3 regions of the Paenibacillus sp. FSL H7-0714 genome follow, and region 1 is predicted to be linked to each of the others. Evidence: a T-box and tRNA genes for the amino acid it is inferred to sense, from the RefSeq annotation. Region 1 holds a T-box; the other regions hold tRNA genes.
What was found. A T-box is a leader RNA that pairs with one kind of tRNA and senses whether it is charged. The one in region 1 lies ahead of ileS (isoleucine--tRNA ligase), so its partner is inferred to be a tRNA-Ile.
Positions count from the first base shown of each region.

Region 2: it encodes a tRNA-Ile, which carries the amino acid that the T-box ahead of ileS (isoleucine--tRNA ligase) is inferred to sense. The anticodon was not compared.
Region 3: it encodes a tRNA-Ile, which carries the amino acid that the T-box ahead of ileS (isoleucine--tRNA ligase) is inferred to sense. The anticodon was not compared.

Region 1 is NZ_JBBOPT010000001.1:5,419,596-5,422,848, forward strand. It holds gene ileS (isoleucine--tRNA ligase) at 1-1,682, opposite strand, end outside; T-box leader at 2,057-2,331, opposite strand; gene NST34_RS24305 (DivIVA domain-containing protein) at 2,573-3,085, opposite strand.
Region 2 is NZ_JBBOPT010000001.1:6,190,946-6,194,198, reverse strand. It holds rRNA gene NST34_RS27780 (23S ribosomal RNA) at 1-1,734, shown strand, start outside; rRNA gene rrf (5S ribosomal RNA) at 1,808-1,924, shown strand; tRNA gene NST34_RS27770 (tRNA-Ile) at 1,983-2,059, shown strand; tRNA gene NST34_RS27765 (tRNA-Asn) at 2,063-2,138, shown strand; tRNA gene NST34_RS27760 (tRNA-Ser) at 2,144-2,236, shown strand; tRNA gene NST34_RS27755 (tRNA-Glu) at 2,253-2,324, shown strand; tRNA gene NST34_RS27750 (tRNA-Val) at 2,331-2,406, shown strand; tRNA gene NST34_RS27745 (tRNA-Met) at 2,424-2,500, shown strand; tRNA gene NST34_RS27740 (tRNA-Asp) at 2,527-2,604, shown strand; tRNA gene NST34_RS27735 (tRNA-Phe) at 2,612-2,687, shown strand; tRNA gene NST34_RS27730 (tRNA-Thr) at 2,708-2,783, shown strand; tRNA gene NST34_RS27725 (tRNA-Tyr) at 2,789-2,874, shown strand; tRNA gene NST34_RS27720 (tRNA-Trp) at 2,883-2,956, shown strand; tRNA gene NST34_RS27715 (tRNA-His) at 2,993-3,068, shown strand; tRNA gene NST34_RS27710 (tRNA-His) at 3,109-3,181, shown strand; tRNA gene NST34_RS27705 (tRNA-Gln) at 3,203-3,253, shown strand, end outside.
Region 3 is NZ_JBBOPT010000001.1:935,632-938,884, forward strand. It holds rRNA gene NST34_RS04090 (23S ribosomal RNA) at 1-1,247, shown strand, start outside; rRNA gene rrf (5S ribosomal RNA) at 1,321-1,437, shown strand; tRNA gene NST34_RS04100 (tRNA-Ile) at 1,496-1,572, shown strand; tRNA gene NST34_RS04105 (tRNA-Asn) at 1,576-1,651, shown strand; tRNA gene NST34_RS04110 (tRNA-Ser) at 1,657-1,749, shown strand; tRNA gene NST34_RS04115 (tRNA-Glu) at 1,766-1,837, shown strand; tRNA gene NST34_RS04120 (tRNA-Val) at 1,844-1,919, shown strand; tRNA gene NST34_RS04125 (tRNA-Met) at 1,937-2,013, shown strand; tRNA gene NST34_RS04130 (tRNA-Met) at 2,086-2,162, shown strand; tRNA gene NST34_RS04135 (tRNA-Asp) at 2,188-2,265, shown strand; tRNA gene NST34_RS04140 (tRNA-Gln) at 2,282-2,356, shown strand; tRNA gene NST34_RS04145 (tRNA-Lys) at 2,364-2,439, shown strand; tRNA gene NST34_RS04150 (tRNA-Leu) at 2,455-2,538, shown strand; tRNA gene NST34_RS04155 (tRNA-Gly) at 2,545-2,619, shown strand; tRNA gene NST34_RS04160 (tRNA-Arg) at 2,628-2,704, shown strand; tRNA gene NST34_RS04165 (tRNA-Pro) at 2,735-2,808, shown strand; tRNA gene NST34_RS04170 (tRNA-Gly) at 2,821-2,891, shown strand; gene NST34_RS04175 (YdeI/OmpD-associated family protein) at 2,995-3,253, shown strand, end outside.

The DNA.
Region 1 (3,253 bases):
AAGCTGTAGAACCATCCACGTGTCTGGTCGATCCCTTCACAGATCATATCCGCTGGATATTGATCATTCAGCTTATCCTCGTTCTCAAATGGATAATGACTTTGCGCAAATGGCATCGAACCACTATCGAACCAAACATCGATAACTTCTGGTGTGCGAACCATCTCTGCGCCTTCGCTGAAAGGACTGCGTAGCTTGATCTTATCTACAAAAGGCTTATGCAGCTCGATATCCTCAGGAACATCACCAATCGCCATCGCTCTTAGTTCTTCAATGCTGTGTGGAGCGAACTCTTTGCCCGTTTCTTGACATACCCAAACATTAAGCGGTGTGCCCCAGTAACGATTACGGCTGATATTCCAGTCCACCAGTTCATCCAGGAACTTCCCGAAACGTCCTTCACGTACATGATCAGGATACCAATCTACACTGTTGTTGTTAGCAATCAGCTGATCTTTGATCGCTGTAGTGTTGATGAACCAGCTGTCTGTTGCGTAGTACAAGAGTGGTGTATCACAACGCCAGCAGAACGGATAGCTGTGCTCGTATTTTTCTTTACCGTAAAGCAGTCCTTTTTCAGACAAAGCTTTAACGATATCCAAATCGCAATCTTTCACGAAGCGTCCAGCAAAATCAGACACTACATCCGTATACTTACCGGAATTATCAACCACGTTCACGAAGCTGATGCCGTTCTCGCGGCAAGTCTTATAGTCATCTTCACCATGCGCTGGTGCCATGTGTACGATCCCAGTACCACTGGAATCTGTAACGAAGGAAGCACCTACGATGACATTGCTTTTCTCTGCCTTGATGTATCCGAATGGAGGAGCGTAGGTTTTGCCGATAAACTCGGAACCTTTATGTGTAGAAAGGACTGTGTGCTCGCCTTTCATTACTTCCTCCACCAAATTTTTGGCAACAATGTAGATACCGTCTTCTTGTTGTACACGTACATAATCCATGTCAGGGTTCATGGCTAACGCCATATGTGCTGGCAGCGTCCAAGGTGTAGTCGTCCAAGCTAGTACGTAGTCTCCACTGTCATCCAGTTTGAACTTTGCAGTCGCACTGAGATCCTTGACGGTCTTGTAGCCTTGGGCTACTTCATGGGAGCTTAGGGTAGTCTGACAGCTTGGGCAGTAAGGACTAACCCGATGTCCGCGGTAGAGCAACCCTTTGTCATGCACAGTAGCCAAGATGTTCCACACGCTCTCGATATACGTGTTATCCAAAGTTACGTAAGGATTATCTAGATCCGTCCAGTATCCGATACCCTCTGTAAACTCGCGCCATTGCTTCTCATAACCGAAGACGCTATCTTTACATTCCTGAATGAATTTTTCTACGCCATATTCCTCGATCTCTTGTTTGCCGGAGATGCCAAGCTTCTTTTGTACGCCTAGTTCTACTGGCAAACCGTGTGTATCCCAGCCCGCTTTACGTACCACGCGGTAACCTTTCATCGTTTGGTAACGACCGATGAAATCCTTGATTACACGGCCTAGCACGTGCCCGATATGCGGTGCACCGTTCGCTGTTGGAGGACCTTCGTAAAATACATAGTTCGGACGTCCTTCACGATTCTCCATCGATTTACGGAACGTATTTTCGTCGCTCCATTTCTTGAGTATGCGGACATCTCTTGCCCGCGCTTTTTCTTTGACATCTACTTTTTGCATGTGATGGTCAATCCTTTCATGGTTTAGTCTTTAAAGCTCTTTTCGATCCTTGGGCAGTCTGATTCAGCTCTTGCCTTCGGTACCCGAGCCGCGATCCCGTAGGGCAGCACTGGCTCGGGGTGCCACATGGAGCGGCGAGTGAAACGCCGGTCTGCTCTAGCAGTGAAGGCCCCGCAGGCTAACCCGCCAGGGGAGCCTAAGAAGGGCCGCTCCTTCAGCCACCTGAGTCCGTTCGCTTCCACCATCGTACCCGTTTGCACGAGGCTTTACATTGCGGGTGTCCAGAGGGCGGCAGCCCTTTGGGGTCCCCCTTAGAAAGGGGGATTTAGGGGGATGCCCACCCCGGAACAACAAAATAAGCGTCATCCCACCCCCAAAGGGGCGAGACAACGCTCGCGATACCACCCTAATTCTGCGCATGAGCACATCCTTAAGGGGAGTGTATTCAGCACAATCTCAGTCCTGCGCGTAAATCTCATGCACAGGTCCGGTGTAACGTCCGGCGGACGGCTAAGCTTACGCACGATCAACGCTTCAGCTTAACTTCTAGGGGAAGATCTTCCGGCAGGGTTCGAACAATCGGCTCTCAGCAATCGCCGACTCTCTGGAGAACGTTACCTTGTCGTACTTGTCCCGTCATCGAATACATATAAACATTATACAGATATGTTCTATTTATAGACTTTTTAAGTCTAAATGTCAACAACCGCTAGCCAAATCCGCAATTAGGAGTATACCTGTGCAGGCGGAATACTTTATTATGATCGATTTTAGCGGAAAATAAAAATAGAGGGAATAACTCCCTCTATTTAGCCGATTATAGCATGAAATTATAAATTAGAGGGAATTCCCCCCTATAAATTCAAGCAGCATTCATTCATCATAGTGCATTAGATACGATGTAGAACATCATCCTTAAAGGTTACGTTCTCGCTTGCCTCACGACTCTCCAAGGCATTCCAGTCGTCCTGTGACAACAGCTCGAGCTGTGCTTCCACCAATGTGCGGAAACGAGTGCGATAGATCGAAGCTTGCTTACGCAATTCTTCAGTCTCAATAGCAACCTTACGGGATTTGGATAATGCTTCGTTAATAATCCGATCCGCGTTCTTTTCCGCTTCCTTGATAATGAGCTGCGATTCCTTCTTGGAGTTGTTCTTCACATCATCCGCCGCTTCCTGAGCGACTAAGATCGTTTTCGATAAACTCTCTTCAATATTCACAAAATGATCTAAACGCTCTTGAATGGACAAAAGCTGATTCTGCAGCTCTTTGTTCTCACGGATGACACTTTCGTAATCCTTAATTACTTGATCCAGAAATTCGTTGACCTCGTCCTCATCATAACCGCGAAGTCTCCGAGAGAACTCCTTGTTATGTATATCGAGCGGTGTTAATGGCATGCTGTGCACCTCCTAGAAATTTCGGACCTTCTAAGTCTCTGAACCATACCTGCGCAGCAGACAAAGAAGAAAGACTGTACTTCAAGTAAAGGCAGAGGATGTATCGACGTTCCAACTGCCATTCATGGTTCGCCTCTTTTATAAAATATCGGCGTCCTGCTTTAAAAA
Region 2 (3,253 bases), 770 kb from region 1:
CCACCGAAGCTATGGCTAGATACGTATGTATCTGGGGTAGGGGAGCGTTGTATGTGGGTTGAAGGTGTACCGTAAGGAGCGCTGGACAGCATACAAGTGAGAATGCCGGTATGAGTAACGAAAAGATCAGTGAGAATCTGATCCGCCGAAAGCCCAAGGTTTCCTGAGGAAGGCTCGTCCGCTCAGGGTAAGTCGGGACCTAAGGCGAGGCCGAAAGGCGTAGTCGAAGGACAACAGTTTGAAATTACTGTACCACCGTAATCCGCTATGAGCGATGGGGTGACGCAGGAGGGTAGTGACGCGGACTGATGGATATGTCCGTCTAAGCAGTGAGGCTGATGTGTAGGCAAATCCGCACATCATTAAGGCTGGGCTGTGATGGGGAGCGAAAATTACAGTAGCGAAGGTCATGATCTCACACTGCCAAGAAAAGCCTCTAGCCAGGAGAAGGTGCCCGTACCGCAAACCGACACAGGTAGGCGAGAAGAGAATTCTAAGGCGCGCGGAAGAACTCTCGTTAAGGAACTCGGCAAAATGACCCCGTAACTTCGGGAGAAGGGGTGCCCCGGTAGTGTGAATAGCACGAGGGGGCCGCAGTGAAAAGGCCCAAGCGACTGTTTAGCAAAAACACAGGTCTGTGCGAAGCCGCAAGGCGAAGTATACGGGCTGACGCCTGCCCGGTGCTGGAAGGTTAAGGGGAGTGGTTAGGGGTAACCCGAAGCTATGAACCGAAGCCCCAGTAAACGGCGGCCGTAACTATAACGGTCCTAAGGTAGCGAAATTCCTTGTCAGGTAAATTCTGACCCGCACGAATGGCGTAACGACTTGGGCGCTGTCTCAACGAGAGATCCGGTGAAATTTTAATACCTGTGAAGATGCAGGTTACCCGCGACAAGACGGAAAGACCCCATGGAGCTTTACTGCAGCTTGATATTGAATTTGGGTACGATCTGTACAGGATAGGTGGGAGCCGTAGAAATCGGAGCGCAAGCTTCGGTGGAGGCGCCGTTGGGATACCACCCTGATCGTATCTAGGTTCTAACCTAGTACCCTAATCGGGTACGGGGACCGTGTCAGGCGGGCAGTTTGACTGGGGCGGTCGCCTCCTAAAGAGTAACGGAGGCGTTCCAAGGTTCCCTCAGAATGGTTGGAAATCATTCGAAGAGTGCAAAGGCATAAGGGAGCTTGACTGCGAGACCTACAAGTCGAGCAGGGACGAAAGTCGGACTTAGTGATCCGGTGGTACCGCATGGAAGGGCCATCGCTCAACGGATAAAAGCTACCCTGGGGATAACAGGCTTATCTCCCCCAAGAGTCCACATCGACGGGGAGGTTTGGCACCTCGATGTCGGCTCATCGCATCCTGGGGCTGAAGTAGGTCCCAAGGGTTGGGCTGTTCGCCCATTAAAGCGGTACGCGAGCTGGGTTCAGAACGTCGTGAGACAGTTCGGTCCCTATCTGTCGTGGGCGCAGGAAATTTGAGAGGAGCTGTCCTTAGTACGAGAGGACCGGGATGGACGTACCGCTGGTGCACCAGTTGTTTCGCCAGAAGCATGGCTGGGTAGCTACGTACGGACGGGATAAGCGCTGAAAGCATCTAAGCGTGAAGCCCCCCTCAAGATGAGATTTCCCAATTAGTAAGACCCCTTGAAGACGACGAGGTAGATAGGTTGGAGGTGGAAGTGCAGTAATGCATGGAGCTGACCAATACTAATCGGTCGAGGGCTTATCCTATACTTAATACGCAAATTCAATTCGGATTCAGTTTTCAGGCATCAAGCCTGAGCATTTACGCTGTAAATGCCCGTTTGGTGGCGATAGCGGAGGGGTTCCACACGTACCCATCCCGAACACGACCGTTAAGCCCTCCAGCGCCGATGGTACTTGGACCGAAGGGTCCTGGGAGAGTAGGACGTCGCCAAGCGGACAACCACATTACCCGTGGTATTTTTTTTGCCCTTAATATTGATGTGTCTTAAAAAGGGCCTTTAGCTCAGCTGGTTAGAGCGCACCCCTGATAAGGGTGAGGTCGGTGGTTCGAGTCCACTAAGGCCCACCATATTCCCTGATAGCTCAGTTGGTAGAGCACTCGACTGTTAATCGAGTTGTCACAGGTTCGAGTCCTGTTCGGGGAGCCATTTATGGAGAGGTGTCCGAGTTTGGCCGAAGGAGCACGATTGGAAATCGTGTAGGCGCCACAAGCGTCTCGAGGGTTCGAATCCCTCTCTCTCCGCCACAAAGTTTATTAGCATGGCCCGTTGGTCAAGGGGTTAAGACACCTCCCTTTCACGGAGGTAACATGGGTTCGAATCCCATACGGGTCATAACATGGAGGCTTAGCTCAGCTGGGAGAGCATCTGCCTTACAAGCAGAGGGTCGGGGGTTCGATCCCCTCAGCCTCCACCATATTCATTTAAGAACGACGCGGGGTGGAGCAGCCCGGTAGCTCGTCGGGCTCATAACCCGAAGGCCGCAGGTTCAAATCCTGCCCCCGCAACCAATTTTCATCAAGTAATTATATCTTTTGGAACCGTGGTGTAGTTGGCCTAACATGCCTGCCTGTCACGCAGGAGATCGCGAGTTCGAATCTCGTCGGTTCCGCCATTTTCTTGGCTCGATAGCTCAGTCGGTAGAGCAGAGGACTGAAAATCCTCGTGTCGGCGGTTCGAATCCGTCTCGAGCCACCATATAGTATACAACTTAATATGCCGGTGTAGCTCAATTGGTAGAGCAACTGACTTGTAATCAGTAGGTTGGGGGTTCAAGTCCTCTCGCCGGCACCATCTTTGGGGGATTAGCGAAGTGGCCAAACGCATCAGACTGTAAATCTGCTCACGTACGTGTTCGGTGGTTCGAATCCATCATCCCCCACCATTTTTTTTAGGGGCATAGTTTAAAGGTAGAACAACGGTCTCCAAAACCGTTGGTGTGGGTTCAATTCCTGCTGCCCCTGCCAATCTTTATCTAAAGTCTTTCTCTAAAGTTTAATATGGCGGTCGTGGCGAAGGGGTTAACGCACCGGTTTGTGGATCCGGCATTCGTGGGTTCAAGTCCCATCGGTCGCCCCATTTACTTTAAGAAGAACAGCAACAATATTAGTTTAATATGGCGATTGTGGCGAAGTGGTTAACGCACCGGATTGTGGTTCCGGCATTCGTGGGTTCGAGACCCATCAGTCGCCCCTTTTATTTTAAAATGTTATTGGGGATTAGCCAAGCGGTAAGGCAACGGACTTTGACTCCGTCATGCATAG
Region 3 (3,253 bases), 4.5 Mb from region 1:
AGAATTCTAAGGCGCGCGGAAGAACTCTCGTTAAGGAACTCGGCAAAATGACCCCGTAACTTCGGGAGAAGGGGTGCCCCGGTAGTGTGAATAGCACGAGGGGGCCGCAGTGAAAAGGCCCAAGCGACTGTTTAGCAAAAACACAGGTCTGTGCGAAGCCGCAAGGCGAAGTATACGGGCTGACGCCTGCCCGGTGCTGGAAGGTTAAGGGGAGTGGTTAGGGGTAACCCGAAGCTATGAACCGAAGCCCCAGTAAACGGCGGCCGTAACTATAACGGTCCTAAGGTAGCGAAATTCCTTGTCAGGTAAATTCTGACCCGCACGAATGGCGTAACGACTTGGGCGCTGTCTCAACGAGAGATCCGGTGAAATTTTAATACCTGTGAAGATGCAGGTTACCCGCGACAAGACGGAAAGACCCCATGGAGCTTTACTGCAGCTTGATATTGAATTTGGGTACGATCTGTACAGGATAGGTGGGAGCCGTAGAAATCGGAGCGCAAGCTTCGGTGGAGGCGCCGTTGGGATACCACCCTGATCGTATCTAGGTTCTAACCTAGTACCCTAATCGGGTACGGGGACCGTGTCAGGCGGGCAGTTTGACTGGGGCGGTCGCCTCCTAAAGAGTAACGGAGGCGTTCCAAGGTTCCCTCAGAATGGTTGGAAATCATTCGAAGAGTGCAAAGGCATAAGGGAGCTTGACTGCGAGACCTACAAGTCGAGCAGGGACGAAAGTCGGACTTAGTGATCCGGTGGTACCGCATGGAAGGGCCATCGCTCAACGGATAAAAGCTACCCTGGGGATAACAGGCTTATCTCCCCCAAGAGTCCACATCGACGGGGAGGTTTGGCACCTCGATGTCGGCTCATCGCATCCTGGGGCTGAAGTAGGTCCCAAGGGTTGGGCTGTTCGCCCATTAAAGCGGTACGCGAGCTGGGTTCAGAACGTCGTGAGACAGTTCGGTCCCTATCTGTCGTGGGCGCAGGAAATTTGAGAGGAGCTGTCCTTAGTACGAGAGGACCGGGATGGACGTACCGCTGGTGCACCAGTTGTTTCGCCAGAAGCATGGCTGGGTAGCTACGTACGGACGGGATAAGCGCTGAAAGCATCTAAGCGTGAAGCCCCCCTCAAGATGAGATTTCCCAATTAGTAAGACCCCTTGAAGACGACGAGGTAGATAGGTTGGAGGTGGAAGTGCAGTAATGCATGGAGCTGACCAATACTAATCGGTCGAGGGCTTATCCTATACTTAATACGCAAATTCAATTCGGATTCAGTTTTCAGGCATCAAGCCTGAGCATTTACGCTGTAAATGCCCGTTTGGTGGCGATAGCGGAGGGGTTCCACACGTACCCATCCCGAACACGACCGTTAAGCCCTCCAGCGCCGATGGTACTTGGACCGAAGGGTCCTGGGAGAGTAGGACGTCGCCAAGCGGACAACCACATTACCCGTGGTATTTTTTTTGCCCTTAATATTGATGTGTCTTAAAAAGGGCCTTTAGCTCAGCTGGTTAGAGCGCACCCCTGATAAGGGTGAGGTCGGTGGTTCGAGTCCACTAAGGCCCACCATATTCCCTGATAGCTCAGTTGGTAGAGCACTCGACTGTTAATCGAGTTGTCACAGGTTCGAGTCCTGTTCGGGGAGCCATTTATGGAGAGGTGTCCGAGTTTGGCCGAAGGAGCACGATTGGAAATCGTGTAGGCGCCACAAGCGTCTCGAGGGTTCGAATCCCTCTCTCTCCGCCACAAAGTTTATTAGCATGGCCCGTTGGTCAAGGGGTTAAGACACCTCCCTTTCACGGAGGTAACATGGGTTCGAATCCCATACGGGTCATAACATGGAGGCTTAGCTCAGCTGGGAGAGCATCTGCCTTACAAGCAGAGGGTCGGGGGTTCGATCCCCTCAGCCTCCACCATATTCATTTAAGAACGACGCGGGGTGGAGCAGCCCGGTAGCTCGTCGGGCTCATAACCCGAAGGCCGCAGGTTCAAATCCTGCCCCCGCAACCAAATTTTCCTTAAGCATGATGTTTTGGGACTAGCTGGCGTAGTGTAAATGAATAGTATATAATTATTAAATGACGCGGGGTGGAGCAGCCCGGTAGCTCGTCGGGCTCATAACCCGAAGGCCGCAGGTTCAAATCCTGCCCCCGCAACCAATTTACTCTTATGCATTATGTCTATGGAACCGTGGTGTAGTTGGCCTAACATGCCTGCCTGTCACGCAGGAGATCGCGAGTTCGAATCTCGTCGGTTCCGCCATTTAGTTAATTATTGTTGGGGATTAGCCAAGCGGTAAGGCAACGGACTTTGACTCCGTCATGCATAGGTTCAAATCCTATATCCCCAGCCATTTATGAGAGCCATTAGCTCAGTTGGTAGAGCACCTGACTTTTAATCAGGGTGTCGAAGGTTCGAGTCCTTCATGGCTCACCATTATTTTTAAAGTGTGCGCGTGTGGCGGAATGGCAGACGCACCAGACTTAGGATCTGGCGTTTCACGACGTGGGGGTTCAAGTCCCTTCACGCGCACCATATTTTGCGGAAGTGGCTCAGCGGTAGAGCATCGCCTTGCCAAGGCGAGGGTCGCGGGTTCGATTCCCGTCTTCCGCTCCATAATTTTTGCGCCCTTAGCTCAGCTGGATAGAGCGTTTGACTACGAATCAAAAGGCCGGGAGTTCGAATCTCTCAGGGCGCGCCATTTTTATTACTAAGTAATTACATGTTTTGACGGGATGTAGCTCAGCTTGGTAGAGCACCTGGTTTGGGACCAGGGGGTCGCATGTTCAAATCGTGTCATCCCGATTTTATACCTTTGCGGGTGTAGTTCAATGGTAGAACTTCAGCCTTCCAAGCTGATAGCGTGGGTTCGATTCCCATCACCCGCTTATAATTAAGAAACATCTGTCTATTATAGGCAGGTGTTTTTTTTGTATAGTTACATTCATATGGATACAATAGAACTTAGAGCTTTTAGTTGAGGAGGTAGCAATGTTTGAATTTGAAGCTAAATTAGTGCGACCTGATGCAAGTGGGAGCTGGACTTATCTTAACGTCCCTTTTGATGCCGAACAAATATTTGAAACAAAGTCCAGAATACAGGTAAAAGGAAGTGTAAATGGAATCCCCTATAGAGGAACGCTTATGCCCCATGGAAACGGAAAGCATTTTATGGTGGTAAAGAAGGAACTACGGGATCTAGCCAAAGCTCAACCTGGTGATATTGTGCATGTGACGATGGAAAAAGATC